DNA from 3 places in the Citrobacter sp. C1 genome. Region 1 is predicted to be linked to each of the others. Evidence: predicted binding sites of a transcription regulator. Region 1 holds the regulator's gene; each other region holds the start of a gene.

Region 1 (10,477 bases):
GAGCGTGACCGTAAAGATGTGACCGATCATGACAAATACAAAACCAACCTTTCGCACTCCACCTGGAACGCCAACCTCGACTTCCAGTCCGGTTACGCGGCTGATATGTTTGGTATTGATATCGCTGCATTTACCGCTATTGAAATGAACGAAAGTAGCGAAAGCGGTCATCCAAACGAAATCGCATTCTCTTCCAAAAATAAAGGCTATGACGAAGATTACTCCGGCGATAAGAGCGGGATTAGCCTTTATAAAGCAGCAGCTAAATTCAAATACGGCCCAACCTGGGCGCGCGCTGGTTATATTCAACCCACCGGGCAGACGTTGCTGGCTCCGCACTGGAGCTTTATGCCGGGAACTTATCAGGGTGCTGAAGCCGGTGCTAACTTTGACTATGGTGATGCCGGTGCGCTGAGCTTCTCCTACATGTGGGCTAACGAATATAAAGCACCGTGGCACATCGAAGTCGATAAATTCTATCAGGCCGATAAAAAAACCAAGGTAGATTACCTTCATTCGGTCGGCGCGAAATATGACTTCAAAAACAACCTGTTGCTGGAAGCGGCATTTGGTCAGTCCGAAGGCTATGTCGATCAATACTTCGCGAAAGCCAGTTACAAATTTGATTTAGGCGGCAATCCATTCACCACCAGCTATCAGTTCTACGGCGCACGCGATAAGGTTGATGACCGTACCGTTAACAATATTTATGACGGTACCGCCTGGCTGCAGGCGCTGACCTTTGGCTACAAAGTGGCAGAAGTGGTTGATCTGCGTCTGGAAGGTACCTGGGTGAAAGCGGACGGACAGCAGGGCTATTTCCTGCAGCGTATGACGCCAACCTATGCCTCCTCAAACGGTCGTCTGGACGTGTGGTGGGATAACCGCTCTGACTTCAACGCCAACGGCGAAAAAGCGGTTTTCTTTGGCGCAATGTATGACCTGAATAACTGGAACCTGCCGGGTTGGGCTGTGGGTGCCTCCTATGTTTACGCCTGGGACGCGAAGCCATCGACCTGGCAGACTAACCCGGATGCATACTACGACAAAAATCGTACCATCGAAGAATCGTCTTACAGCCTGGATGCGGTCTACACCCTGCAGGACGGTCGTGCGAAAGGCACCATGTTTAAACTGCACTTCACCCAATACGACAACCATTCAGACATCCCGAGCTGGAGTGGTGGTTACGGCAACATCTTCCAGGATGAGCGCGACGTGAAGTTCATCGTGATTGCACCATTCACCATCTTCTAATGCCAACCGCGGCAGGCCAGGTGCCTGCCGCAACGTTGAGGACTGTTCTATGAAAAAACTGATACTCATCGCCGTCATGGCATCTGGGCTGGTGGCCTGCGCACAATCTCCGGCGCCAAAAGAAGACAGCCGTTTGAAAGAAGCCTACAGCGCCTGCATCAACACCGCACAGGGATCGCCAGAGAAAATCGAGGCCTGCCAAAGCGTGTTAAACGTGCTGAAGAAAGAAAAGCAGCACCAGCAGTTTGCCAATGAAGAAAGTGTTCGCGTACTGGATTATCAGCAGTGTATCCAGGCGACGCGTACGGGCAACGATCAGGCCGTTTCGGCCGATTGCGACAAGGTATGGCAGGAAATCCGCAGCAAGAACACAGCGCAGTAAAATGACAGGTAAAAAACGGGCGGATAGTCTCCGCCCGTTGCTGTTTTTGTTAACCCAGAATATTCAAATAGGCACCCAGTATTGATACGACAACGATGCCAATAAGAATGCGGGAAATTTGGATGTTCTTCCCTAACAGATAATACATTACGCCAAATGCCCCCATCGGTAACAGACACGGCATAATATCGTTTAAAATCTTTTGTAACGGCACGGCATAAGCACCTTCGCCAATCACAAAGGGAACGTTCAATGAGACCATGGTGGCGGTCATTCCTCCTATGACCATCAGCCCCAATATTGCCGCACCGTAGGTGATTTTCTGCATCATTCCCGACTCCTCCATTTTTTTGAAGAAATCAGCACCCAGTCGGTAACCGCCCATCAAACAGAAGTAGCGGATAAAGTAGTGGGGAATGTTAAACACCAGCAGGAACAGTAGCGGTCCCAGAATATTGCCGGATGATGCTAATGAAATCCCCAACCCCGCGGCGATAATACGCAGCGTTCCCCAGAAGAATGAATCACCAATACCCGCTAATGGACCCATCAGCGATGCCTTCACGGCGTTGATTGAGCTGGCGTCGAAGTCATCGTCGAGCATCCGGCGCTCTTCCATGGCTGACGTAATCCCCAGCGGCAGCGTCGACAAGTGAGGCGTGGTATTAAAAAACTCCAAATGCCGGACCAGCGCGTCGGAGATTTCCTGGTCGGTTTTACACGTTTTACGGATAATGGGCACCATCGAAAAGGTATAACCCATATGCATCATACGCTCATAGTTCCACGACGATTCCATGGTCAATGAGCGGAAATAGACGCTCCAGAGATCGCGTTTGGTAATTTTGACATCAGAATTCGTTGTCATCGATGACCTCTTGTTTTTTTGCTTCGTTATTAACGAGTACGATTGCGAGGAACAGGCCAAACAGGGCGATCCCGACCAGCGGTAGTTTTAAATATGCCGCTAGTAGAAAACCAAAGAAGAAATAGGGGAATACTTTTTTGTTGATGATCATTCTCGCCAGCATGGCAAAACCGAGCGCCGGTAAGATGCCCGTGGCGATAGTCATTCCCGTCATAATATCTTTGGGGATCGATTCGAGAATGGCATTAACCACCGGCGTCCCAACATAAAAAGCAAAACCAACCAGAATCGCAAACGGCACGGAACAGGCGAGGGTAGAGTAAATATGCATGCGGACCACGCCGCTGATATTGGCATTTAACGCATGTTTGTCTGCGCGACGGCAAAATATCGGCAAGACAAAGATATACACGGCGTTTTGTAATACCAATACCAACGTAGCAATAGGTACCGCAAGAGCTACGGCAGTGGCCACGTTTTGCCCAGAGGCAATGGCAAAGGCGGTGCCTAAAATACCGCCAGACGTCACATCAGGGGGATTAGATGCGCCAATCTGGAATGCGCCTAACAGCACAAGTTCAATGGCCGAACCAATAATGATGCCATTGGTGAGATCGCCCATAATTAGCCCCACCAACGGCCCCATTACGATCGGACGTCGGAGCATGGCGGTACCGAAGATGGAGTCCAGGTAACCGACACAGGATAAACCACCCAATAAAAAGGATTGCATTAGTAAGCTCATATCCACTACCTCATCCCAGTAAGGCGATAGCTTTCAGTCGGGTATCGTTCGGTACTTGCCTGATCTCAAGTTCGACACCTTTGTTATCCAGTTCTTTTAATTGTGTAACGTCGTGGTCGGTAATAAATATGGCTTTTGATATTTGACGCGTGCCCGGTGCAGATTTAATCCCACCCAGATTGATACTGACAATTTTTTCGTATTCCATTGCCAACGCGTGTGCATCATTAATCGATGCAACAACAATAAAGAGGTTATATTTTTCTGTCGCGCCGCTTTGTAAGGCTTTGATCGAATCTGCAATATTTTTAATAACCAATTTAACGTTATTCGGTCGCGCCAGGCGCATGGCCGTCATTTTTAACTCATCATTGATGATGTCATCATTGGCAATAAGAATGCAATCGGCCTGCAGCGCCGCAGTCCAGGCAAAAGCTACCTGGCCATGTAATAAGCGATGGTCTACACGTAATAATTTAATCATTTTGTTTAACCTTTTGCATTAGCTGTGAAACGTGTTCGGCACAGACATCGCCGGTGTCTTTATAGGTATCTTTGAAATAACTTCCTACCACTGCACCTGAACCCATGGTCAACTGATGCTGACAATTGTCGAGGGTGATCCCGGCACCAATAATTAATGGAAAGTCACCAATGATGGCCCTGAATTCGCGGATTTTATCTTCATCTGTTTCCTGTCCGGTGGCATCACCGGTGACGACAATGGCGTCACAGCGTTGCATCCCTAGCGTCAGGTCTTCCTGCAAGCTGCGTCCAGATTTGTAGGGTTGATACTTGAAACGTACACCACCGAATACGGCAAAAGAAGCATTGCGACGATTTTCCTCAATAAATTGGGCAAATGAGAGGTCTTCATCGACAGGCAAATGTCCGGCAACAGAATCTAACTGGATAAAGCTGGCGTGATATTTTTTGGCTAACTCAAACCCTTTCTTATCATCGTCTAACAGATTGACGCCGTAGGTAATACCCGGTTGAGTGCTGTCGAGGTAATGCAGCACGCTTTCAACTTGTGCAGGGGTGCCAAAATAGTTTTCAACAATCACCGCATCTACGCCATTTTGTTGATAGATAGCGATCTCTTTTTTTGCATTTTCGAGGACATCACGGTCGTTTTCACCTTTCAAATGCAGCATGGCAAGAATGAATTTATTGTCACCAAATAACGTTTCAACTTTATTTTTCATGTTCGCTCCTGGCATTAAAAATCATCTGATTTTGGGGTGCTGTTGAATAACACATCATTGCAGTACTGGATGGTTTCTTTGGATTCCAGAACGGCGGTTCTAATTAGCGCTTGGGTGTCGTCGGTATCGGGGTTTTCCAGAATCAATGCAATCAGTAACGGTAAATTGAGTCCGGTGATTAAATGCAGGCGCGGATCGTCAAGATGAGTAATAAACTCGTTAGTCACGCTTCCCTTAGAGATATCGGTGATCACAATGGCTTCATCTTGGCTGCCCAACGTGCTCATGAATTTTTGTACGCTGAGTTTGATATCAGGCACATCCTCGGTGTAGGCACACAGCGTGGAAATATCTTCATTTTTACCCACGACCATTTCCAGTGAATCCCTGATTCCATCAGCAAATCTGCCATGACTGGCGAACAAAAACTTACGCATACCGCTCCATGCTCCACAATGAGTGACGACACTACAGGCGTCGCCATAAATGATGAGACTGAATTGAGATAGCAGGAATCATGCCAGCTAATGTCAAAACGGAAGGAGGTGAGAGGGGAGGGTTAATCCATTAGTATGATTTTAAAGGATTAATTTGATTTTATAATATCGTAAATATAGCCGATTTCGCTGAACGGAATGGTGACACTATAGGTATCTTCTATGACACTAAAGGCATCCTGAATCATGCACAGTGTTTCTTTATCACTTTGACTAAGCGTCTGCTGTGCCGGGTAGTTCTCAAGAGGAATCTGACGAATCAAACGTTCCAGCATGCAGCTGGCATGGACATACAGGTTAATCTTCGTCTCATTGGCTAAGCGTTTTTTGAGTAATCTTTCGAGAGTACTGATACAGATATCAAGGTGCTCAAGGATTTTTCCGGTATCCAGAATCGTCAACTGAGCGATGACCCGCTTGAGCGAAAAGTTATGTACCAATCTGTCGTTGATGGTCTGAATCATATCGGTATCAGCAATGCCCTGGAAAACCGTTTCCAGGCGAACATCACCCCGGCCGCTGATCAGGTCATCCAATGAAATATAGGGAATAAAGGGGATATCCGGATTAGCTGTTCCGACAACAGCAATAATGTCATAGAACTGAGACAGTGACTGGCGGGAGGACTCTGAAAGCAGTAGCTGGTGGTCATAGGCGATAACATCCACCCCTGCTTCTTTCGGAATACTGTCTTCCAGCAATGTCTGTATTCGCTGCGCCGTACCCATTCCGGTATAGCAGCTGGTAATGATTACTGGGCGTTTGACCTGCTCTGAATAGATGATTTTACTGTCATTCTTTTGGTAAGAGGTGACGTTCTCAACAATGCTTTCCAGCGGAGCGTTATCTAATAATAACTCACCGACGTGTAGCGCCATTGCCGTGGAGACATTATTAATAATGGCGACAGGGAAATGGATGCTTTTATTGAACTCAGAGTAAATATCCGTTAACGACCCCATATCTACCAGAATGACCAGCCCATTGGACATATCATTATCATTAATGTACTGCAGTATATTACTGGCGATATCTTTGATGGCCGTGTCGATAGGCATATCGAAGGAGGCAAAAAGGGTTTCACCCAACATGCGGTTCACGACATTGGCAATACTGCTGGCCGTTGCATAGCCATGTGCCAGAATGACCGCTTTGGTTCGTGGTGCAACGGTCACCATCTTCATACTTTTCAAATATAGCGTGAAGAAAACGTCATCTTCCTGGGTAATCTTGAGATCAAATCGCTGGGCGATCTGTGTTGATAACATACTCGCAATCAGGTTCTCTTCTGCCAAATATTGGCTAATATACTGATGTAAATTTTTGAGCGTTTTTTTATGCGCCAGGATGCCGTCATTACCCTGCTTATTTTTAGTGAATAAATACCATGCTAAGCCGTACAGTCGATTACCGTTAAATTGGACCGAATGTTTGCTTTCTATCTGCTGAACAATATCCTGGATAGTATTGAGATGTGAATAAATGGTCGGGTGATCGTTTTGTGCCGTTGGGTTAAATATGATCTTATCGAACAGCGTATCGATTTCACGAGAGACTTCTGGGAGCAGTACATTTTCGCTATTTTGCTGAAACAGGCTGAAGATCTTATCCCAGAATTCACTAATAAAATGGTTCAACGGTACTACAGGGAGAACCAATTGCTGTAGCGTCATCGAAGGGGTAAATACGACAGCGGTTCCTACAACCTGGTGATTAATTTGCACACCATGCGGCATAAAGCTGTCTGGTAGATCGTCTAAGTGTAAAGAGAGGCACTGATCTGCTTGAGACTTTGCAAAACGCGTGGCACTCAGGCAGGTGATGGTATTTTTTAATTCACCGATATTTCCGCTGTAGATGTGTCGTTTTAAGACGTTCAGCACCTGTGGGGACAGTTTGATATTGCGCTTGAGCAGTTTCGACTCATGCAGGAAAAAGGCATAAATAAACTGGATTTTTTCCGCTTCACCGCGCTGTTCCAACGAAGGAATGGCAATATTCAGCGGGATACGACGTATAAACGTTTCCAGAAAATACTCTTTGGGCGAGACGGTTGTGGCGAAAACCAGTCTGACCTGAGCGCTGATTTCTTTTTCGCTTTCCCCCATGCGACGAAAACGCCCGGTATCCATAAAGGTGAATAACTTTTCCTGACCCTCCGGATGTAAGCGGTGGATCTCATCCAGAAATAGCACCCCTCCATCGGCTTTTTGCAGAAGTCCTTCGCTGGTTTTATCTGCCCCTGTAAATGCACCTTTGATATAGCCAAAGAGGTGACTCGAAAGTAATTCAGGGTTGTTGGCATATTGAGCACAATTGAACGCAATAAATGGCGCGGTGGGGGGCAGGATTTTCTTCTCCACAGCTCGCTGCCAGGATAATTGTGCCAGCATGCTCTTACCGCTGCCGGTCGGGCCATACAGCATTACTGACAGACCGTGAGGGGGATAACAGATCGCGGTATTCAATTTTTCTATAACGGGGACTAAACTTCCCTGGGAACCGATCAATCCGGCAAACGTGTCTTGTTGTTTATATTGATGCTTTTTTAGCTCAGCGGCGCCTGAGAAGACGGATTGACTGACACGAAAAAACTGTTCTTCAAAAACGGCTTTGTGCAGAAAATAGACGGGCCGGGTATTCAGTTTTATGACCAGATTATCGTCAATGAGCTGATTCAGATAGTGGCTGATGGTATTACGCTTCACATTGAAGTGTTCTGCCATCGTTTGGGCCGTATGAAAGTCGTCCAGCGAGTCAAAAGAAAAATGACGGGTCTCTTCTGCCAAAAATGCAAAGATCTCTTCTTTTAACACCGTGAGCCTCTTAACTGTTCCATGCGGGTTCTAACGTCTGGTGCGCATATAAAAGTAACAAAAATAAAATGTTGTGGGACATCATGGCTCATTTGGAGTTTTTGAGTCATCACGTTTTCTACGCGTGTTATTTTGATTTAGCCGCGGGGGAGGTTATCACATTTTGCGGATAGTCGGCGGATGGTTGGCGGTGATTGTGACTATTTCGTACTTAAATTTTACTGATACGTTAATCCCCGGCTCAACGTTGAGCGGGGGACTGACGTGATTCAAAACTTATTTTGCAACACCGTCGTGCGCATGCTCATCTTCGCGGCAATCGCCTTCAGCGCAGTGGCCGTAAAGATAGAGGCTATGGTTCGTTAAACGAATACCATGTTTAGTGGCAATCTCACGCTGGCGCGCTTCGATAGAGTCATCGCTGAATTCGACCACTTTGCCACAGTCGAGGCAAATCAGGTGATCGTGATGATGCTGTTGAGTCAGTTCGAAGACGGATTTGCCCCCTTCGAAATTATGGCGGGTCACGATACCGGCATCATCAAACTGGTTCAGTACGCGATACACGGTCGCCAGACCAATCTCTTCACCCATATCGATCAGGCGTTTATATAAGTCTTCCGCACTGACGTGATGGTTATCCGGTCCCTGAAGAACTTCCAGAATTTTTAAACGAGGAAGCGTTACTTTCAGGCCAGCCTTCTTTAATGCGGTATTGTTGTCAGTCATGCGGAATCTGTCCTGTAGCTAAACGGTTCACTTCATTAAAAGAAGTGACAGAAAATGCACTTGAGATAATGCGTATCATTATAGAACTGCCACGCCTAAATGAAAACTGCAAGCCTCTGGCAAATATTGTTAATCAAAACGTGGTATCGCCAACAAACACACTGTGCAATACCCGATTGGCATCCAGCCATTGTACAGGGTCAGGCGAGAAAGTTACAAATTTGTAGCAATTATTTTGATTGGTTTTATCTATTGATGCGGCACAGATGAAGATCTGCGCCGCACGAAATTAGGCGTTAATAATCTCGTCGAGATGCAGTTCTGCTGAAATCTGCTTAACCCATTTTTCAACGCGTTCTGCGGTCAGTTCAGGCTGGCGATCTTCATCGATAGCCAGGCCGACAAAGTGGTCGTCGTCAGCCAAACCTTTGGATGCTTCAAAGTGGTAACCCGCCGTTGGCCAGTGACCGACGATGGTTGCGCCGCGCGGTTCGATGATGTCGCGAATCGTGCCTAACGCATCGCAGAAATATTCTGCGTAATCTTCCTGATCGCCACAGCCAAACAAAGCAACCAGTTTACCGTTAAAATCAATGTCTTCGAGGGTCGGGAAGAAGTCGTCCCAGTCACACTGCGCTTCGCCGTAGTACCAGGTCGGGATGCCGAGCAGCAGAATGTCATACCCTTCCAGGTCTTCTTTGCTGCTTTTTGCAATGTCATGTACATCGGCAACGTCTTTACCAAGCTGTTTTTGAATCATTTTTGCGATGTTTTCGGTATTACCGGTGTCGCTGCCGAAAAAGATGCCAGTGATTGCCATGAGTAAAATAACCTCTTGAAACTTATTGAAATGGTGGTGGCGCATTGCCCACGGATAAGGGCAATCATAGCAGAACAGTCAGGCATGCGGAAACAGCAAACACGCTGGACTGCACTCTGTGCTACACGATTTATGATTTATACCCGTCATACTTCAAGCTGCATGTGCGTTGGCTTTCCTCGCTCACCCCAGTCACGTACTTATGTACACTCCTGGAGATTCGCTGCGTCGCCGCCTTGATGCAACTCGAATTATTTAGGGTATAGAGCAGAATTTCAGACTATGCCTGACCACGCAATGTGGCGAGTTGGATCATCAGCATTTCTTCAATGAGTTCACTGCGGCTCATATTACGCGCATCAGCCAGCTCATTCAGCGCGTCAACGGCGTCGGCGTTCAGTTTCAGTTCGACACGCTTAAGCCCACGAACTTTGTCGCGTTTAAGCTGATTACGTTTGTTAATACGTAACTGTTCATCACGCGAAAGCGGATTGGTTTTGGGTCGTCCCGGGCGACGCTCCTGCGCGAACAGATCTAATGTCGTACGGTCCGTTTGTTCTTTGGCCATGATCTTGGTGACTTCGGGGAAACAATCAGCCAGGCGTCTGCCCGGATGGATAGCGCGCCATCATACATCAGCAGGGGAGGCGCGCCAACGCCCACGCACGTAATCGCGCGCGGACGCTGAGTTTTTAATCAGTTAGCCTGTTCTGTCAGATAACGACGGATGGCGCGCAGCACGGCTTCGGGTTTTTCTGCATGCACCCAATGGCCCGCGCCGGCAATGACATGTGCCCGTGCCTGGGGAAATTGCGCCAGCAATGGGGCTCGATACGCTTCAGTAACGTACGGTGAGTTCCCCCCAGGGATGAACAGCGCCGGGTGATCCCAGGCCGGAATGGTTTCCCAGCCGACAATATGCGGATACTGATCCCACAATACCGGGACGTTAAAGCGCCATTCACCGTCTATAAATGATTTCAGCAGAAACTGGATCACGCCTTCTTCTTTAAGATGTTGGCGCATCACGCTAGCCGCCTGCTGGCGCGACGCGGCTTCTGTATCCGTCACCGCATTAATCGCCGCAAATATCTCATCGTGACGGCGGACCTGGTAATCAACCGGGGCAATATCGATAGCCACCAGCTTATCGAT
Region 2 (10,477 bases), 1.8 Mb from region 1:
GGTGACACGCTCGTTACCCATCTGACCTGCCATTTTCTTGCCTTTGAACACTTTGCCCGGAGTCTGGTTCTGACCGATAGAACCCGGAACGCGGTGAGACAAGGAGTTACCGTGAGTCGCGTCCTGGGTACGGAAGTTCCAGCGCTTAACGGTACCAGCGAAACCTTTACCTTTAGAGGTACCGGTTACGTCAACTTTTTTAACGTCAGCAAACAGTTCAACGCTAATGTTCTGACCAACGGTGTATTCTTCACCATCTGCCAGACGGAACTCCCACAGGCCGCGGCCAGCTTCTACGCCAGCTTTAGCAAAGTGACCAGCTTCCGGCTTGGTTACACGGTTAGCTTTTTTAGCACCAGTGGTAACCTGAACAGCGCGATAGCCATCGTTAGCCAGATCTTTGATCTGAGTAACGCGGTTTGCTTCAACTTCGATAACGGTTACTGGGATAGATACGCCATCTTCAGTGAAGATGCGGGTCATACCCACTTTTTTACCGACTAAACCAATCATTGTATCAACCTCTCAATCGCTCGATGACCTGATTAACCCAGGCTGATCTGCACGTCTACACCGGCAGCCAGGTCCAGACGCATCAGAGCATCAACGGTTTTTTCAGTTGGCTCAACGATGTCAACCAGACGCTTGTGAGTGCGAATTTCGTACTGATCACGCGCGTCTTTGTTAACGTGCGGAGAGATCAGAACGGTAAAGCGCTCTTTGCGGGTCGGCAGCGGGATCGGACCACGAACCTGCGCACCAGTGCGCTTGGCAGTCTCGACGATTTCCGCGGTTGATTGATCGATCAGACGATGATCAAACGCTTTCAAACGGATACGGATTCTTTGGTTCTGCATGAGACCAGAGCTCCAATTATTTTATAGACGAAATAGTTACTCCTCAAACCCATTACGATTGATGGGAGAGTGTAACCGTTCTTACAGAGTTCCCCGATTGGGAACATTGTCTGGTATCGCTTTCGCAGTACCGGTGGCTCATATCGAACCGCTGTCAATATTAGACAAGCCCGCGCATTATACGTAAATCTCAGCCTTACGCAAGTGCCGTGTAGATATTAATCACTCAACCAGTAATGCGAGCCCGATTCCGCTCTGAATGCAGAGGTTTTTGTTCATCGTAATTTCTCCGGAAGGAAGCCAACAGAATGAGCAATCAAGCCTTGTATGGTCAGCACGATTTCTTGAAGGTGGCATCTATTTCCACAAAGGATTCGCGCATGTACGCCGACCTCCCCTTTCTGTTTTTCTACATTTCATTATGCGGGCTACTTTGGGCCCAGGATTTACGTACCGGGTTATTACCCGACAAGTTGACCTGCCCTCTGCTCTGGTGCGGTCTTATTTACTACCAGTGCTGTAAACCGGCACTGTTATCCAACGCACTTTGGGGAGCCATAGCAGGCTATAGCGCATTTTCGCTGCTCTACTGGAGTTACCGCCTGGTGCGGCGGTATGAGGGATTAGGCTATGGTGATGTAAAATTCCTCGCCGCCTTGGGTGCCTGGCATCGGTGGGAGTCATTACCACTATTGGTCTTCCTTGCGGCTTGTTTAGCGTGCTGCATGATGGGAGCTGATTATGTAAGACACGGAAAAAAAGGACTAAAAAACCCGCTGCCTTTTGGACCCTATCTGGCGGCTGCGGGTTTTATTATTGGCGGGGTAAATCTGGTACGGGGCTTTTAGTCACTGACTTTAATTTGCGACTGCAGGTAATTTTGCAATCCCAGTTTTCCAATCAGATCCAGCTCCGTTTCGAGCCAGTCGATATGCCCTTCTTCGTCGGTGAGGATCTCTATCATCATATCCCGACTGACATAGTCATGAACGCTATCGGCATAGGCAATGGCTTCACGTAAATCTTTTGCGCCATCCAGCTCAAGTCGAAGATCTGACTGAAGCATCTCCTCAACGTCTTCGCCAATCCCCAACTTACCCAAGTCCTGTAAATTTGGGAGCCCTTCTAAAAACAAAATACGCTCAATGTATTTATCGGCGTGTTTCATCTCATCAATAGATTCATGGTACTCAACATCATTGAGCCGAGTCAGCCCCCAGTTTTTAAACATTCGGGCATGAAGAAAATACTGGTTGATCGCGACAAGCTCATTTCCCAATAGTTTATTGAGATAACTTATGATTTTAACATCACCTTTCATTTTATAGTCCCTCCGCTTCCACTCTTAGAGCGTAGATGGGGCTACAGGGATGTCAAAAAAAAGAGTGTGACTTAGGCGATCTCTTTAAATTCTGGCATTTGTGTTAATTCATCTTGCATCACTTCACGCGCAGCGCGAATGCATTTACCACATTGATTTCCAACAGGAATAAATTTTCGTAATTGTTGAAAAGATTGCGGATGAAACTGGCGAACAGCCTGACGAATTTTTTTATCACTTATCGCATTACACAAACAAACGTACATGATCGCTCCCGTTCAATTTATGCGCAAAGTGTAAATGAGAATAGTTATGATTACAATAGCACAATACTGTTTGTATGCCGACGCGGCTTGCGAAAAATGCGAATAAATATTACAGGTGTCAAATATCAGGCAGCAAAAAGGGCGCCTAAGCGCCCTTTTCAATTCAAAACTAATTAACGAGTAATTAGCTCAGAACTTTAGCAACAACGCCCGCACCAACAGTACGGCCGCCTTCACGGATTGCGAAACGCAGACCGTCGTCCATCGCGATCGGGTGGATCAGGGTAACAACCATTTTGATGTTGTCGCCCGGCATTACCATCTCTACGCCTTCCGGCAGTTCGATGGTACCAGTCACGTCAGTAGTACGGAAGTAGAACTGCGGACGGTAGCCTTTGAAGAACGGAGTATGACGGCCGCCTTCGTCTTTGGACAGGATATAAACTTCAGATTCGAACTTGGTGTGCGGCTTGATAGAGCCCGGCTTAGCCAGTACCTGACCACGTTCGATTTCTTCACGTTTGATACCACGCAGCAGAACACCAACGTTCTCACCAGCACGGCCTTCGTCCAGCAGTTTGCGGAACATTTCAACGCCAGTACAGGTAGACTTAGCAGTCTCTTTGATACCAACGATTTCAACTTCTTCGCCAACTTTAACGATACCGCGCTCTACACGACCGGTAACAACAGTACCACGGCCGGAGATGGAGAATACGTCTTCGATAGGCAGCAGGAACGGCTTGTCAATCGCACGCTCTGGTTCCGGGATGTAAGAATCCAGGTAGCCAGCCAGTTCAACGATTTTAGCTTCCCACTCAGCTTCGCCTTCCAGCGCTTTCAGAGCAGAACCACGAACGATCGGAGTATCGTCGCCCGGGAAATCGTACTGAGACAGAAGTTCACGAACTTCCATTTCTACCAGTTCCAGCAGCTCTTCGTCATCAACCATGTCGCATTTGTTCAGGAACACGATGATGTACGGAACGCCAACCTGACGACCCAGCAGGATGTGCTCACGAGTCTGCGGCATCGGGCCGTCAGTCGCAGCAACAACCAGGATCGCGCCGTCCATCTGCGCAGCACCGGTGATCATGTTTTTAACATAGTCGGCGTGGCCCGGGCAGTCTACGTGTGCGTAGTGGCGAGACGGGGTGTCATATTCAACGTGAGAAGTGTTGATGGTGATACCACGTGCTTTTTCTTCCGGTGCGTTATCGATCTGATCGAATGCACGAGCAGAACCGCCGTAGGTTTTAGCCAGTACGGTGGTGATTGCAGCGGTCAGTGTAGTTTTACCGTGGTCAACGTGGCCGATGGTGCCGACGTTAACGTGCGGTTTTGTACGTTCAAATTTTTCTTTAGACACGGCTATATTCCTTACTATAGTGCTCTCCCCTTATAGAGAGAGCACGGGATTTTGGTTTTTAACCTGCGGCTTATTTACCGCGGGCTTCGATTACGGCCTGAGCAACGTTGTTCGGCGCATCATCATACTTCAGGAATTCCATAGAGTAAGATGCACGACCTTTGGTCAGAGAACGCAGCTGAGTTGCATATCCGAACATTTCAGACAGCGGAACTTCAGCATGAATCTGAACACCAGTAGCGTTAGATTCCTGACCTTTCAACTGACCACGACGACGGCTAAGGTCACCGATGACGTCACCAGTGTTCTCTTCCGGCGTTTCTACTTCAACCTTCATGATCGGCTCAAGCAGAACAGGTTTCGCTTTCTTAAAGCCATCTTTGAAGGCGATAGAAGCAGCCAGTTTAAACGCCAGCTCAGAGGAGTCAACGTCATGGTAAGAACCGAAGTGCAGACGCACGCCCAGATCAACAACCGGATAGCCAGCCAGCGGGCCAGATTTCAGCTGTTCCTGGATGCCTTTATCAACGGCCGGGATGTATTCGCCAGGAATTACACCACCTTTGATGTCGTTGATGAACTCGTAGCCTTTCGGGTTTGAACCCGGCTCCAGCGGGTACATGTCGATAACAACATGACCGTACTGACCGCGACCACCAGACTGCTTAGCGTGTTTACCTTCGATATCGGTAACTTTCGCGCGAATCGCTTCACGGTAAGCAACCTGAGGTTTACCGACGTTCGCTTCAACGTTGAATTCACGCTTCATGCGGTCAACGATGATGTCGAGGTGCAGCTCACCCATACCGGCGATAATGGTCTGGTTAGATTCTTCGTCAGTCCATACGCGGAAAGACGGGTCTTCTTTAGCCAGACGGCCCAGAGCCAGACCCATTTTTTCCTGGTCAGCTTTGGTTTTCGGTTCTACCGCGATGGAGATTACCGGCTCAGGGAATTCCATACGCTCCAGAATGATCACGTGGTCTGGATCACAAATGGTGTCACCAGTTGTCACATCTTTCAGACCGATCGCAGCCGCGATATCGCCCGCGCGAACTTCTTTGATCTCTTCACGCTTGTTGGCGTGCATCTGTACGATACGACCAAAACGTTCACGAGCCGATTTCACTGGGTTGTAAACAGTATCACCGGAGTTAACCACGCCAGAGTACACGCGGAAGAAGGTCAGGTTACCCACGAACGGGTCGGTAGCGATTTTGAATGCCAGAGCAGCAAACGGCTCTTCATCGCTAGCGTGACGCTCAGCCGGAGTATCTTTACCGTCGTCCAGAATACCGTTGATCGCAGGTACGTCGATTGGGGATGGCAGGTAATCAATTACCGCATCCAGCATCGCCTGAACACCTTTGTTCTTGAACGCAGAACCACAGGTTACCAGGATGATTTCGTTGTTCAGAACGCGCTGACGCAGAGCAGTCTTGATCTCTTCTTCAGTCAGTTCTTCACCACCGAGGTATTTCTCCATCAGCTCTTCTGAAGCTTCTGCAGCGGACTCGATCAGGTTCTGGTGCCATTCTTCAGCCAGTTCCTGCATGTCTGCCGGAATATCTTCATAAGTGAAGGTTACGCCTGCGTCTTCTTCGTTCCAGTTGATGGCTTTCATTTTCACCAGGTCAACAACACCGGTGAAATGTTCTTCAGCACCAATAGCCAGCTGCAGCGGAACAGGGTTCGCGCCCAGACGGGTTTTGATCTGACCAACAACTTTCAGGAAGTTCGCACCCATACGGTCCATTTTGTTAACGAACGCAATGCGTGGAACTTTATATTTGTTAGCCTGACGCCATACGGTTTCAGACTGCGGCTGAACACCACCAACTGCGCAGTAAACCATTACTGCACCATCAAGCACACGCATGGAACGTTCTACTTCGATTGTGAAGTCAACGTGCCCCGGGGTGTCGATGATGTTTACGCGATGCGGTTCATACTGCTTGGCCATACCAGACCAGAATGCAGTAGTCGCTGCGGAGGTGATAGTAATACCACGCTCCTGCTCCTGTTCCATCCAGTCCATGGTGGCTGCGCCGTCATGAACTTCACCGATTTTATGGTTTACACCGGTGTAGAACAGAATACGTTCGGTAGTAGTGGTTTTACCGGCGTCGATGTGCGCACTGATACCGATGTTACGGTAGCGCGCGATGGGTGTTGTACGAGCCATTTGATTCCTCGTTTATCTTTTAGGCGTTCAATTTAAGTAGCCCAAAGCGGGCTGCTTACAGGAAGCGCCCGCCTGGTGACTATTACTCCGAAGGGATTACCAACGGTAGTGTGCGAACGCCTTGTTGGCTTCTGCCATACGGTGAACGTCTTCACGTTTCTTAACTGCAGTACCTTTGTTTTCTGCAGCATCAGAAAGTTCGTTCGCCAGGCGCAGAGCCATGGATTTATCACCGCGTTTACGAGCAGCTTCAACGATCCAACGCATTGCCAGAGCATTACGACGAACCGGACGGACTTCAACTGGTACCTGATAAGTAGAACCACCAACGCGGCGAGACTTAACTTCGACAGTCGGGCGCACGTTTTCGAGGGCTACTTCAAAGGCTTCCAGGCCATCTTTACCAGAGCGCTGAGCCAGGGTCTCCAGGGCGCTGTATACGATGGTTTCTGCAGTAGATTTTTTACCATCTACCATCAGGATGTTTACAAATTTAGCCAGCAGCTCTGATCCGAACTTAGGATCCGGCAGAATTTTACGCTGACCAATGACGCGACGACGTGGCATGGGAATACTCCGTTGTTAATTCAGGATTGTCCAAAACTCTAAGAGTTTAGTTTGACATTAATATAAAACGTTTGGCCTTACTTAACGGAGAACCATTAAGCCTTAGGACGTTTCACGCCATACTTGGAACGTGATTGCTTACGGTCTTTAACGCCGGAGCAGTCAAGCGCACCACGAACGGTGTGGTAACGAACACCCGGAAGGTCTTTTACACGACCGCCACGGATCAGGATCACGGAGTGTTCCTGCAGGTTGTGACCTTCACCACCGATGTAGGAAGTCACTTCAAAACCGTTAGTCAAACGCACACGGCATACTTTACGCAGTGCGGAGTTTGGTTTTTTAGGAGTGGTGGTATATACACGGGTACATACACCACGTTTCTGCGGGCAGGCTTCCAGCGCAGGCACGTTGCTCTTTGCAACTTTGCGTGCGCGTGGTTTGCGTACCAGCTGGTTAACTGTTGCCATTAAATAGCTCCTGGTTTTAGCTTTTGCTTCGTAAACACGTAATAAAACGACCTCATACAATATGAGGACGCAGAATTTTAGGTCGGTGTCGAAAAGGTGTCAAGAAATATACAACGATCCCGCAATTACCAGGCAATCTGGTTGGGATGCTTCACCGTAAGTCTGACGAAGTCAGTATAGCTAACCCTGACGACACTGTCTGAAATTTGACCACCCAACCCGCGAGCCTTAATGTCTTCTTCCAGTACATAAACCTTAATGGAGGCATTTTGCAGCGTTTCAAGGAAACGGCTGCCTTCTATGGCTGCAGTCACGCCGTCCTGAAGCAATAAAAGCTCATCGTCTGCGCCAACAAGACGCAGCAGGGAGGAGAAGTCAGTCAGCCACGCTGAGCGATGTAGAGTATGCAGCATGCGCGTTTAGAACCTCATAATGACGTCATAGTTGCCCAGTTCACGGCGCAGTTCTTCAGGTTCAAGTACCGTCGCATCGACAACGAATTTCATGTCCGTATCAAGGCCACGTTCGCGCAATGAGGCAGCGCACAGCCAACATTGTTCTATATCGTACAGCCCCAACAATTTGAAGGTCGCAATATAGTCCCGTGCCAGAATGAGATCAGGTTTTTGCTCTGGCAGGATTTGGAAGACGCCGTCCCCGATAAAAAAGACGCCGAGATCTTCTGTTAGTGCTGATGTCGCCAGTAGTGCATCCAGACCTTCACGGCCCGATGCGCTCCCGTGAGGCACGGTGGAAAATACAAAAGCGATTCGATTCATTAGAACTGCACCACGCGATCGCACGTCAGGGATGCCTCAGCGAGCGAACCCAGCCCACTAAGGTTAAAACCCGCTTGTAAATTAGCCCCAGCCAACGCCAACCTCTCTGCTTCAGTTTCATCAACAACGCCGCGGCGTAGCGCCGCTGCCACGCAGATATTTAGCTCTACGCCATGCTGTTGATTAAGCTGTTGCCAGGCGCGAACCAGATCAAATTCATCACTGGCGGGCGACGTCAGCAGATTGGCGTTATACACGCCTTCACGATAGAAAAAGACACGGCTTAACTCATGACCTTCTTCAATCAATGCGTGAGCAAATTGCAATGCGCTGCTCGCCTGCTGCGTACCATAAGCAGGTCCAGTCACGACGATAGCAAAGCGCATTACTTGTCTTGCCCCTGGAAATCACCGCTCTTGAACTGGCGAATATAAAGATAAACCGTGTGCTTGGAGATGTTCAGGCGGTCAGCAACTTGGTTAATAGCATCTTTGATATCGAAGATACCTTTCTCATACAAGTTCAGGACAATCTGACGATTCTTCGCATTGTTGGAGACGTTACGATCGGCATTCACTTCTTCAATCGTGAACTCCAGCGTCTGGGTAACCAGATCTTCCACTGATGAGGCGAAGTTCACGGCAGAACCCACTTCTGGGGTTTCCGGTGGAATAAAGGTATTCATTATCTGCGAGAAAGGAACATCAAGGTTCATATTGATACACAGCAGACCAATTACGCGATGCTCACGGTTGCGAATGGCAATCGTCACCGACTTCATCAAGACACCGCTTTTCGCACGTGTGAAGTAACACTTCGACACGCTGCTATCCGCACCCGTCATATCATGCAGCATGCGCAACGCCAGATCGGTAATCGGTGAGCCAATTTTACGACCCGTATGTTCACCGTTAGCAATGCGAATAGCCGAGCATTTCAAATCCTGCAAAGAGTGCAATACGATTTCACAATGGGAACCAATGAGCATCGCCAACCCGTCCACTACCGCTTCGTAGGATTTAAGGATATCGAAGTCGGTTTGATCGAAAGGACGTTGATCCAGCAAATCTAGCTCACTGGTTTCGTTGGTTAAAAGCGACCTGGACATGAAAAAAAGCACTCCTTTTCAGGAGCCTGTCGTTATGTTGTCAGGGCAGGCTCATCACTATTAGGGGCATCTAAAGTAATACAGCGCACGAGGCGCTTTCCAGTATTAATTATATCCTGTCGATAATAAAAAACCGCCGCCCTGTGGGCGGCGGTTTTAGGTAACTTATTTTTTGCTGCTGTCTGCAGCTTTTTCAGCCGGGGCAGCATCTGGTTTAGCGTCGGCTTTCGGGGCCGGTTTGATGTCCAGCAGCTCAACATCAAACACCAACGTGGAGTTTGCCGGGATACCCGGAACGCCGGTTTTGCCATATGCCAGATCCGGTGGAATAACCAGCTGGATTTTACCGCCTTTCTTGATGTTTTTCAGACCTTCGGTCCAGCCTGGGATAACACCGTCAAGACGGAAAGAGAGCGGCTCACCACGCGTGTAAGAGTTATCAAACTCTTTACCATCGATCAGTGTGCCTTTGTAGTTCACTACAACGGTATCGCTGTCTTTCGGTGCTTCGCCAGTACCTGCTTTCTCTACTTTGTAGACCAGGCCAGTTGAAGAGGTTTTAACGCCTTTCTCTTTAGCAAACTTCTCGCGGTACACTTTACCTTTGGCTTCGTTATCAGCCGCGTCTTTTTCCATTTTCGCCTGAGCGGAAGACTTCACGCGCGCTTCGAACGCCTGCAGGGTTTGCTCGATTTCCTGGTCGGACAGCTTGCTCTTATCAGCAAACGCGTCCTGAACACCAGCGATCAGCTGGTCTTTATCCAGTTTGATGCCCAGTTTTTCCTGTTCTTTCAGGGAATTTTCCATGTAACGACCCAGAGACGCGCCCAGCGCGTAAGCAGATTTTTGGTCGTCATTTTTGAATGCGGCTTTGCTGTCAGCAGTAGCGGCTGGTTTCGCAGCATCGGCGGCGAAGGTGATCGGGGCATGTAGAGCTACGGCCATCGTGGTCGCCAGCAGCGTTACTTTAAACAGTGATTTCATCCATCTCTCCAGGGCCGGGGCATCTCACCCCAGGGTTAACTAACACAAAAATGTACTATAAAGCGTTGCAGAACAAATCAACATACGGGCACGCCCTATTATCACCACTTTTCAGACTCTTTTTGTTTAAATTAGTTTCGTTGCGAAGGAATGAGTGCTGTGCAAACAGGCAAAGTTGAGTAAAATTCGCCGCAGTCCGCGATCTGCCGGAAATAACAGAAGAGGTGAATCATGCAGGATACAACGATGGAAACCCGCCTGGCTGAGCTGGAAAGTCGCCTGGCATTTCAGGAAATCACCATTGAAGAACTCAACGTGACGGTCACCGCTCACGAACTGGAAATGGCTAAACTGCGCGATCATCTGCGTCTATTGACGGAGAAGCTTAAAGCAACGCAGCCATCCCATATTGCGTCGCAGTCTGAAGAGACGCCACCACCGCATTATTAAGACGTAAAAAAAGCGGGGTTTCCCCGCTTTTTTTGTGCCGGATGACGACGTAAACGTCTTATCCGTCCTACGGTAGGCCTGATAAGCGTAGCGCCATCAGGCAATCATACCGATTAGTGGC
Region 3 (10,477 bases), 2.1 Mb from region 1:
GATTCGTTGCCCAGTGACCAGATGACGATCGACGGATGGTTTTTCTGTGCGTGGATGTGGCGCACGATGCGCTCAACGTATACCGGTTCCCAGGTCGGATCGTCGGTGATGCGACTGATATCGCCGACGTTGGCGAAGCCGTGGGATTCGACGTCGGTCTCGGCCATCACAAACAGGCCGTAGATATCGCATAGCTCATAGAAGCGCGGATCGTTCGGGTAATGCGCGGTACGCACCGAGTTAATGTTGTGCTGCTTCATCAGCAGCAGATCTTTTTCGACCCGATCCATTCCGACCGCGCGGCCTTTCAGATGATCGTTATCGTGGCGGTTAACACCGTGCAGCATTACGTAGTGGTTGTTGATGTAAAACAGCCCGTCGCGGATCGTAATGTCGCGGAATCCGACGCGCTGCGGAACCACCTCAATAATATTGCCGCTGGCATCTTTTAACGTCATCACTAAATGATAAAGATACGGCGACTCAGCCGACCACTGCTGTGGCGCACTAACCTCGAAATCAAAGGCAGTACGGGTGAGCTTATCGAGAGTCAGATGACTGATAACACCGCTGTGCAGCACCCGCTCACCGTCAAATAAGGTGTATTCCAGCGAGGTCTGTGCCGGTGAGTCGGCAAGGTTTTCCAGCACAATGTCGCAGGAGAGAGTGGCATCGCGGTAGTTATCATCGAACTCGGTACGAAGGGTAAAATCCTGAATGTGGGTCGCCTGCTTGCCCACCAGATAGACGTCGCGGAAGATCCCCGCAGACCACCACATATCCTGGTCTTCAACGTAGGTAGAGTCTGCCCACTGCATCACGCGCACACACAGCAGGTTGTCACCGGTGTGCACCATTGCGCTGATATCAAATTCGGCCGTCAGACGGCTGCCCTTGCTGAAGCCCACGTACTGGCCGTTGACGTACACTTCGAAGTAGGTTTCAACGCCGTCGAACTTAATCAGCGTTTGTTTTCCCTGCCAGCCTTCGCTGAGGGTAAACATCCGCTGATATGCACCGGTCGGGTTATCGGTGGGGACGTAGGGCACATCAATCGGGAACGGGAAACCTTCGTCGGTATATTGCAGCTTGCCGTGTCCTTCCATCTGCCACATGCCGGGGACGGTGATGCTGCCCCAGTCGTGCATATACTGCGACGTAAAGGCTTCTGGCACCTGCAGCGGATGCTCAAAGAACTGAAAATTCCACTGACCGCTCAGCAGTTGAAAAAGGCTGCTGGTTTCACGGGCAAACGAGCGAGCCTGCGCTACCGAGTCATAAGAGAAAAAGTATGCGCGTGGCGCCAGTCGATTTTCGTGGGTGAGCTGAATGTTTTCCCAGCGATTCATAAGGCCTCCCGGTGGAGAGAAATCGGAACCATTCAAAGTGATGGTGAGTAAGTGTCATTGCAGGTGATTTTAGTAAAAGTTTTACTAAAATATAGCGGGTAAGATGATTTACTTTAACTTGATCACGAAAATAACCCGTGCAGAGAAAAACAAGGCATGACAACGCATGCCCGGTATCAGAAGAAACCGGGCGCGAAAAAAGGGAGGTTAGCGGGTGGTGCCGCGCAGTTTCAGCTTGCTGGGCACGAAAACCAGCAGCGGCAGCGCGCGTCCGTCACGGGCTTTTTCAAACAGCAGGTTAACGCCCTGACTGCCCATCATTTCTGAATGGATGCGCACGGTGGACAGCGGAGGGAAGGTGAATCGTGCCGTCGGAATGTCATTGACGCTAATCAGCGAAATATCCTGTGGAATCGCCAGGCCACGTTCGTGAATTGCGCGCAGAACGCCAATGGCGATTGAGTCTGAGGCGACAAACAGGGCGCTGGGATAATCTTCTTTGGCCAGCATTTTTTTCGCCAACTCATAACCTGACGAGCTGGAGAATCCGCCACGATAGATATCGTGTTCCGAGACCACCTGCTGCAGGCGACCGTATTCGACAAACGCGGCCTCGCGGATATCCGCTTTGCCCGGCTCGTCTTCACCGCCGATGAAGCCAATGCGGGTCACGCCCTGGGCGATGAAAAAATCGATACTCTCTTTGCTGATGCGGGTCAGATCGATATCGACGGCATCATAGTCGCTACCGGGTTCATGAAAGTCGATAAAGCAGATGTTGTCGGTCAGCGCGGTTGCTGCAGCGCGCTGGGCAGGAGATGGCTTACCAACGATGAGAATGCCGGTAATATTTTTATGGTCGGGCAACCCGCTGTGTTCATAGCAGTTGGTTAGTTCGATCCCCAGCTTTTCACATTGCGTTTCAATCCCGTGTCGTATAGCGAGATAGTAAGGATCGTTGATTTCCAAATCCTGCTGGTAGCTGTAGAGCGCCAGAATATGCTGGGGGCCGACCGTACTGGTCTGGTGTTTACGCGCGCTGCTGGTTTTGTACTCCAGCTTTTCCGCGATCTCCAGAATGCGACGCTTGGTTTCTTCTTTTACGTTTAGCGTCGGGTCATCATTTAACACCCGGGACACTGTCGCCAGGGATACACGAGCTTCGATTGCGATGTCTTTAAGTGTTGCCATGTTTACCTTTTCCCTGAGTTACCCCCGCATTGTAAATGAAGTGCTTATCTATTCACCTGTTTTCAGTAAAAAAAGTACCTCTAATTGACATATTCACGGTAAAACCCCGCTTTCAGAGTGTGATGGGCGCATCATTTTACGGCTTTTGAGAACAATGCCAGGACGGTTTTTTGCTAACATTTAGTAAAATTTTACCAAAGGAGAAAAGAATGGACACGATCGCATTTACGGATTTCGCCCGAATGGAAATTCGCGTGGGAACAATTACCCAGGTAAAGCGTCATGACAATGCCGATAAACTCTACATCGTTCAGGTCGATGTCGGCGAACGAACGCTGCAAACCGTGACCAGCCTGGTGCCTTACTACCGCGAAGATGAGCTGATGGGGAAAACGGTGGTGGTGCTGTGTAATCTGCAAAAAGCGAAAATGCGCGGCGAAACGTCAGAATGCATGCTGTTGTGTGCGGAAACGGACGATGGCAGTGAAAGCGTGCTGTTGACGCCAGAGCGCGTGATGCCCGCAGGCGTGCGGATTGTGTAAGCGTGTGATGCTGCCGGATGGCGGTTACGCCCTATCCGGCCTACATGTGATCCCGTAGGCCGGAAAAGTGCAGCGCCATCCGGCGTCTGTCACACTTGCTCTACGCTGACGCGTAATGCGGCCAGCGCTTTACGCGTTGAGCGTAATACCAACTCACATTGTTCGATGGTTAACGTGAGCGGCGGTTCGATGCGGATCGTCTTCGCGTTGTTCAGCGTTCCGGCAACCAACACCCGCTGGCGGAACATCTCGCTGGCAAAGTTGTAGCCGATCTCATTATCAACAAATTCGATCGCCATCAGCATGCCTTTACCGCGTACGTCCTGCACCAGATCCGGGTATTCCCGCGCCAGATGTCGGAAGCCATCCAGCAACATATCGCCTTTTTGTTCTGCCTGAGCCGGTAAATTCTGCTCCAGTAGGACATTGATGGTTGCGAGTGCCGCCGCACAGGAAAGCGGGTTGCCGCCAAAGGTGGTGGTGTGCAGGAATGGGTTATCGAACAGCACGGAGAACACCTCTTCGGTAGCGATGGTCGCACCGATAGGCATTACGCCGCCGCCTAGCGCTTTCGCCAGACACATAATGTCGGGCTGCACGTTTTCGTGCTCGCAGGCGAACATCTTGCCAGTACGACCCATGCCGGTTTGCACTTCATCAAGGATCATCAGCGCGCCAAACTCGTCGCACAGTTTGCGCACGGCGGTCAGGTATCCCTGCGGTGGCAGGATCACGCCACCTTCACCCTGAATCGGCTCGAGGATCACGGCAGCTACATCGTCACCGGTCTTTTTACACTCGCTGAGCACGGTACGCATCGCGTCAATGTCACCAAACGGAACATGACGGAAGCCCGGCAGCAATGGCATAAACGGTTTACGGAACGTGGATTTGGCCGTCGCGGACAGTGCGCCCAGCGATTTACCGTGGAACGCGCCGCTGGTGGCAATAAACGTAAATTTGCCGCGTGGCGATTGATAGGCTTTCGCCAGCTTCAGCGCCGCTTCAACCGACTCGGTTCCGCTGTTGCAAAAGAAGCTGTATTTCAGCTTGCCGGGCGCCAGTGCGGCGAGCGTTTTCGCCAACATGGCCCGCAAGGGGTCAAGTAATTCCTGGCTGTGCAGAGGTTGTTTAGCGAGTTGATTCTGTACGGCGGAGACCACTACTGGATTACGGTGCCCCACGTTGAAAATTCCAAAACCGCCCAGGCAGTCAACAAATTCCTGTCCCTGGGTGTCGACAAGCGTATTCAGGCTTCCCGCTTGCCACTCTACGGCTCCGTAATCCCCGCCGGCAGTTACAGATTTTCGATACTCTAAGAACCCCGGATTGACATGCTCTTTGAAGTATTCAATGACCTCTCGGTTAAGTGCTTTCATTTCCTCATGATCAAGCGTTCGCTTTTCGATGAGGTTCAGTGCGTGTGCGCTGCAGGCCAGGGCCGATGCGCTGGAAGGTAACCTGTTCAAAATATGCTCCCGGAGTTCGCGTATCACATGATACTGAATTAAGTATTGCAGGGATTACGCCATCCCGGCGCGCTTAACGAAAATCGGGATAAACACCATGATACATTTCATTTGTGAAACATTTAATGCCAAAAGTTAACATTTGGCGGTATTTTGCCCAGGTTGACTCTCTGAAAACAGGTGAGATACGCGATCTTCTGCGCCAAAAACAGGCAGAAGTTGCACTGTGACGGTGCGCAGAGTGAAGCTTGATTGAATAGTTACAGGATGAAAGTATTTTAAATCAATGAATTAGAAAACATACAAATTCTGAGGTTTAATCGCAAATTGCGATCTAAATCAAATTTAACAACTAAAGATAAAAAAATTATCGCCGAAATAACATATGCCGAAAAAGTTAACAACCAGATAACCTGCATAGGACGCAACCATGTCTTCTGATCCCTACGTTAGTCAGCAGCATACTCCGCTGGATGATGATATTACCCTCATGTCGACTACCGATTTACAAAGCTACATCACTCATGCGAATGACACGTTTGTCCAGGTTAGCGGCTATCAGCTGAGCGAGCTGCTCGGCAAGCCGCATAATCAGGTTCGTCACCCGGACATGCCCAAGGCGGCATTTGCTGATATGTGGTACACGCTGCAACAGGGGGAGCCATGGAGCGGCATTGTAAAAAATCGCTGTAAAAACGGCGATCACTACTGGGTGCGAGCCAATGCGGTGCCGATGGTACGTGAAGGGCGAATGACCGGGTATATGTCGATTCGAACCCGGGCGACGCAGGAGGAGATTGCAGCGGTCGAGCCGTTGTATCAGGCGCTAAATGAAGGACGTTGCAACAAACGCATCCATAAGGGACTCGTGGTGCGTAAAAGTTGGCTGGGAAAGCTGCCGGCGCTGCCGGTTCGCTGGCGGGTGCGCAGCGTGATGACACTGATGTTTGCCGTGCTGGCGGCAGCGTTGCAGCAAATGGGCGCGGCGTGGCCGCTGCTGCTGGTGAGTGCGCTGGTGATGCTGGCGGGTGCGGCGATTTTCGAATGGCAAATTGTACGCCCGATAGAAAATGTCGCCCGCCAGGCGCTGAAAGTGGCGACCGGCGAGCGCAACAGCGTGACGCACCTGAACCGCAGCGATGAGTTGGGCCTGATGCTGCGGGCGGTGGGGCAACTGGGATTAATGTGCCGCTGGCTTATTCACGACGTTTCAAGCCAGGTTTCCTGCGTGCGTAACGACAGCGATACGCTGGCAAAAGGTAGCGATGATTTAAACAAGCACACCCAGCAAACGGTTGAAAACGTGCAGGAAACGGTGACGACGATGAACCAGATGGCGGCGTCGGTGAAGCAAAACTCGGCGACAGCATCTGCGGCTGACAAACTCTCGATTGCCGCCAGCAGTGCGGCAACGCAGGGAGGCGAGGCGATGGAGACGGTGATCAAAACGATGGACGATATCGCCAGCAGCACCCAGCGTATCGGCACCATCACCACGCTGATTAACGATATTGCTTTCCAGACCAATATCCTGGCATTGAATGCGGCGGTTGAAGCGGCGCGAGCGGGCGAGCAGGGGAAAGGGTTTGCCGTCGTGGCAGGGGAAGTACGCCATCTTGCCAGCCGGAGCGCCAGTGCGGCGAATGACATCCGCAAGCTGATTGATGCCAGTGCCGACAAGGTGCGGTCCGGATCCAGCCAGGTTCACGCCGCTGGCCGCACGATGGACGACATTGTGGCGCAGGTACAGAACGTCACCCAGCTGATTGCACAAATCAGCCATTCGACGCTGGAACAAGCGGACGGGCTGAGCAGCCTGACCCGTGCGGTGAATGAGTTGAGCAATATTACGCAGAAAAATGCCGAGCTGGTTGAAGAGAGCGCGCAAATTTCTGTGCGGGTGAAACATCGCGCCGGGCGCCTGGAAGATGCGGTGACGGTGCTGCATTAAGCGCAGCTATTCAGGCGGAACACCGGGTTCCGCCCGATGACCCGATTAATCCAGTTGAGCGATATCCAGCGCTGCGCGATCGATAATACCGATGATTTTTTTGATCTGCGCATCGCTGGTGTCACCGTGATTGACCCGCAGATCCAGTACGGCTTTGAAGTTTTCCAGCGCGCGTTTCATCTGCGGGTTTTTACGTAATTCAAAGCCAACGCAGCGTGCTTTAACGCGTTCATGAATAAGCGCCAGATGCTCGCGATTTTCCTCCAGCCACTGCTGGCCTTGCGCCGTGATCGTGATCTGTTTACGCCCACCTTCCTCTTCGCTGATGACAATCAGCTCTTGATCCTGCAAGAAATCCAGCGTCGGATAAATCACCCCTGGACTCGGCGTGTAGTGGCCCTGGGTCAGCGTTTCGATGGCTTTGATCAGCTCATAGCCGTGGCTGGCATCGCGGGTCAAAATATCCAGAATCACCAGGCGTAATTCGCCGTGACCGAAGAAACGCTGACGACGCCCGCCGCCACCGCGACCATGGCGATGCCCGCAGCCGTGCTCGTGGTGATGTCCTTCACTGTTGCAGCCTTCGTGGCGATGTTCTTCGCCTTTGCAGCAACCTTCGTGTGGGTGATCTGCATGTTTGCAGCAACCGTCATGGTGGTTTTGCATGGTAGTCTCCAGATGTTGTTTCGATATATCTAATTTATATCTAAAAGTTATGACTTTGCAAGTGTGTGATAGAATGGTGTTTTAATTGATTGATTTCTATGTAAATTATCATCAGTGATGAGAAGGGGGTTTTACGCTGTGAGTGTATCAAAAAAATGCTTGCAATCTTTGTTATTAGCAATCATTATCATTTGAATATTAATTTAGATATATCGTATTATCCTCACGAAGGCGAAAAATGACAAAAAACACCTCACGCTACCCCCAGCGCGTTCGTAATGAACTGCGCTTCCGTGAACTTACCGTCCTGCGCGTTGAGCGTATCAGCGCAGGTTTTCAGCGCATCGTGCTGGGCGGGGAGGCGCTGGACGGCTTCAGCTCACGCGGCTTTGATGACCACGCCAAAGTTTTCTTTCCTGAGCCAGGCAGCCATTTTGTGCCGCCGGTGGTTACCGATGAGGGCATCGTCTGGGCTGACGGTGTGCGCCCTGCGTCCCGGGATTACACGCCGCTATACGATGATGCGCGTCATGAACTGGCGCTGGATTTTTATATTCATGACGGTGGCGTGGCGAGTACGTGGGCGATGCATGCCCGTGCAGGGGATACACTGACGATTGGCGGACCGCGCGGCTCGCTGGTGGTACCGGAAGAGTATGCGTATCAGGTTTATGTGTGCGATGAATCGGGAATGCCCGCATTGCGCCGTCGCCTGGAAGCGCTCAGTCGTTTAGCGCGACGCCCGAACGTCACGGCGCTGGTAAGCGTGCAGGATGCGGCGTATCAGGACTACCTTGCCCATCTGGATGGGTTTGCTATCCAGTGGTTTGTCGGGCATGACGAACAGGCGGTGGATGACGCGCTGGCTCGGCTGACGGTGCCTGCAGACGATTATTTCATCTGGGTAACCGGCGAAGGGAAAGTGGTAAAAAATTTGAGCGCCCGCTTTGAAACCGAGGCGTTTGACCCGCAGCGGGTGCGTGCGGCAGCCTACTGGCATCAGCGGAAAGCGGCTGATTAATAATTTGACGGCGGAACGCCAAATGCCTGGCGGAACGCGTAGCTAAACGCCGCGGTGCTTGAATACCCCACGTCGAGCGCCACGGCGGTAACGCTTTTATTTTTCTTCAGCATTAACACCGATTCCAGAATACGCATCTTTTGCTTCCAGACGCTGAACGGTAACCCGGTTTCTTTTTTGAAATGACGCGAGAAAGTCCGGGCGGACATGCCAAGATGATTAGCCCAGTACTCCACCGAGTGTTCCCGTGCGGGAGATTCCTGTATTGTCCGGCACACTTTTGTTAATTCTGCATCCTGCGGCCAGGGTAATACAAAGGCGACTTCCGGTAATTGCAAAATAATATCGACCAGCACGCTCACCAGTTTTCCTTCTTTTGACTGGCTATCATAATGGCCTGAAATGACGTTGGTGGCGTAATGAATAAACTCTCTGGCGAAATCACTGATCGCCACCACTTTACACTCGTCGATGCGCTTCTCAAGAAAGCCTGGCTTAATATCCAGATTCTCTAAATACACGTCATCCAGCGCCCATACCGCATGCTCAATATTATTCGGGATCCAGATACCGTAATGTGCGGGAATTATCCAGCATTTACCGGCGACATCAATGCGCATGCTGCCCTTACGGGCGAAATGAAACTGGGTAAATGCGTGTGAATGCGGTGGAACATGGTTATTCGCTTCAAGGACATAAGAACGAAAGTACACGTCCTGCGGCAGTTCCGCCATTGAATCATCCGGGAAAGAACTCCACTGTTTTTGCCTGAGGGTGTCCATAAAAAATACCTGATACTTCCGGTGATGTGGCTTCTGTTCGATAGATCTTGTCCGCAAATCATAATACATACACCCTGTTTTCCATAATAATCTTGCGTAAGAATTATTCGTCCACCTTTGGTAAATACCATGAATTCGCTGTGTTCTGATGCTGTCATCGTCAATGAAACAAATGATAACTGGACCCGAATGGGGAAAGACCTGCTCCAGCAGGCTGATATCCAGATTAATGGTTCGCGCGCCTGGGACATTCAACTTCACCATGCCGGTTTCTTTAAACGGGTGCTGCAACAAGGCTCGTTAGGGCTGGGTGAAAGCTATATGGAAGGCTGGTGGGATTGCGAGCGGCTCGATATTCTGTTCTGCAAAATCCTTAAAGCAAAACTCGACCAAAAAATGCCGGGCAATCTGAAAGATATTTTACGCATTGCCAGCGCGCGTTTGTTTAATCTGCAATCACGCAGCCGTGCCTGGATTGTCGGCAAAGAACACTACGATATAGGTAACGATCTTTTCGCCCTGATGCTTGATCCCCACATGCAATATTCCTGCGGCTACTGGAAAGACGCGACAACATTAGACGACGCGCAGAATGCCAAATTAAAAATGATTTGTGAGAAGCTGCAATTGCAACCGGGCATGCGTTTGCTGGATATCGGTTGTGGCTGGGGCGGGCTGGCTGAATATGCCGCACGCCATTATGGCGTAGCGGTAGACGGGGTTACCATCTCGAAAGAACAGCAGAAAATGGCGCAGCAGCGCTGTGACGGGCTGGATGTCACTATTCTGCTGCAGGATTATCGCGACCTCGATAAACACTATGATCGTATTGTCTCCGTGGGGATGTTTGAACACGTGGGCCCGAAAAACTACGACACCTATTTCAGTATTGCCGACCGCTGCTTAAAACCCGATGGATTGTTCCTGCTGCATACCATTGGCAGCAATAAAAAAGGGATGAGTGTGGATCCGTGGATCAATAAATATATCTTCCCAAACGGCTGTTTACCGGCGATTTCCCACATTGCCGAGGCCAGCGAATCGCGGTTTGTGATGGAGGACTGGCATAACTTCGGCAGCGACTACGATAAAACGCTGATGGCCTGGCATGAACGGTTTAACCAGGCATGGCCGACGCTGTCGTCGCGTTATTCCGCGACCTTCAAAAGGATGTTTAATTACTATTTATGCGCGTGTGCTGGGGCATTCCGTGCCAGAGATATCGAGCTTTGGCAGGTGCTGTTTAGCCGGGGCGTAGAGGGCGGACTTCGCGTTTATCGTTAATGTTTTGCCGGATATCAGCGCAAGCGCCTTATCCGGCCTACAAAAGCGAGCAAACCGTAGGCCTGATAAGCGAAGCGCCATCAGGCATTTCTTCGCCGGATATCAGCGCAAGCGCCTTATCCGGCCTACAAAAGTGAGCAAACCGTAGGCCTGATAAGCGAAGCGCCATCAGGCATTGATAACCCGTAGAACGAAGAACTTAGCCCAACTCACTCTCTGCCA

What was found. Region 1 encodes Fur, which represses iron uptake genes when iron is present. Its sites were predicted from a motif close to ATAATAATGAGAACNACTATCAA; they were not measured.
Region 2: the regulator Fur is predicted to act here: its motif matches at 2,479-2,501, upstream of bfd (bacterioferritin-associated ferredoxin).
Region 3: the regulator Fur is predicted to act here: its motif matches at 7,337-7,359, upstream of IB214_RS03030 (siderophore-interacting protein).

Annotation. Positions count from the first base shown of each region.
Region 1 covers NZ_CP115035.1:3,591,440-3,601,916, reverse strand. The annotation lists gene chiP (chitoporin) at 1-1,257, shown strand, start outside; gene chiQ (ChiQ/YbfN family lipoprotein) at 1,307-1,639, shown strand; gene IB214_RS17450 (PTS system mannose/fructose/sorbose family transporter subunit IID) at 1,689-2,507, opposite strand; gene IB214_RS17445 (PTS sugar transporter subunit IIC) at 2,491-3,252, opposite strand; gene IB214_RS17440 (PTS sugar transporter subunit IIB) at 3,263-3,736, opposite strand; gene IB214_RS17435 (BtpA/SgcQ family protein) at 3,729-4,460, opposite strand; gene IB214_RS17430 (PTS sugar transporter) at 4,475-4,897, opposite strand; gene IB214_RS17425 (sigma 54-interacting transcriptional regulator) at 5,047-7,773, opposite strand; gene fur (ferric iron uptake transcriptional regulator) at 8,050-8,502, opposite strand; gene IB214_RS17415 (ryhB-regulated fur leader peptide) at 8,495-8,581, opposite strand; gene fldA (flavodoxin FldA) at 8,792-9,322, opposite strand; gene ybfE (LexA regulated protein) at 9,603-9,890, opposite strand; gene ybfF (esterase) at 10,019-10,477, opposite strand, start outside.
Region 2 covers NZ_CP115035.1:376,184-386,660, reverse strand. The annotation lists gene rplC (50S ribosomal protein L3) at 1-513, opposite strand, end outside; gene rpsJ (30S ribosomal protein S10) at 546-857, opposite strand; gene IB214_RS01840 (A24 family peptidase) at 1,238-1,705, shown strand; gene bfr (bacterioferritin) at 1,702-2,178, opposite strand; gene bfd (bacterioferritin-associated ferredoxin) at 2,250-2,444, opposite strand; gene tuf (elongation factor Tu) at 2,629-3,813, opposite strand; gene fusA (elongation factor G) at 3,884-5,998, opposite strand; gene rpsG (30S ribosomal protein S7) at 6,095-6,565, opposite strand; gene rpsL (30S ribosomal protein S12) at 6,661-7,035, opposite strand; gene tusB (sulfurtransferase complex subunit TusB) at 7,161-7,448, opposite strand; gene tusC (sulfurtransferase complex subunit TusC) at 7,455-7,814, opposite strand; gene tusD (sulfurtransferase complex subunit TusD) at 7,814-8,200, opposite strand; gene IB214_RS01790 (transcriptional regulator) at 8,200-8,922, opposite strand; gene fkpA (FKBP-type peptidyl-prolyl cis-trans isomerase) at 9,088-9,906, opposite strand; gene IB214_RS01780 (protein SlyX) at 10,138-10,356, shown strand; gene slyD (peptidylprolyl isomerase) at 10,470-10,477, opposite strand, start outside.
Region 3 covers NZ_CP115035.1:606,933-617,409, forward strand. The annotation lists gene ebgA (beta-galactosidase subunit alpha) at 1-1,349, opposite strand, end outside; gene ebgR (transcriptional regulator EbgR) at 1,557-2,540, opposite strand; gene IB214_RS03010 (tRNA-binding protein) at 2,750-3,082, shown strand; gene ygjG (putrescine aminotransferase) at 3,172-4,551, opposite strand; gene IB214_RS03020 (PAS domain-containing methyl-accepting chemotaxis protein) at 4,982-6,502, shown strand; gene IB214_RS03025 (PadR family transcriptional regulator) at 6,548-7,168, opposite strand; gene IB214_RS03030 (siderophore-interacting protein) at 7,407-8,189, shown strand; partial or broken gene IB214_RS03035 (helix-turn-helix transcriptional regulator) at 8,186-9,033, opposite strand; gene cfa (cyclopropane fatty acyl phospholipid synthase) at 9,101-10,255, shown strand; gene IB214_RS03045 (glycerone kinase) at 10,455-10,477, opposite strand, start outside.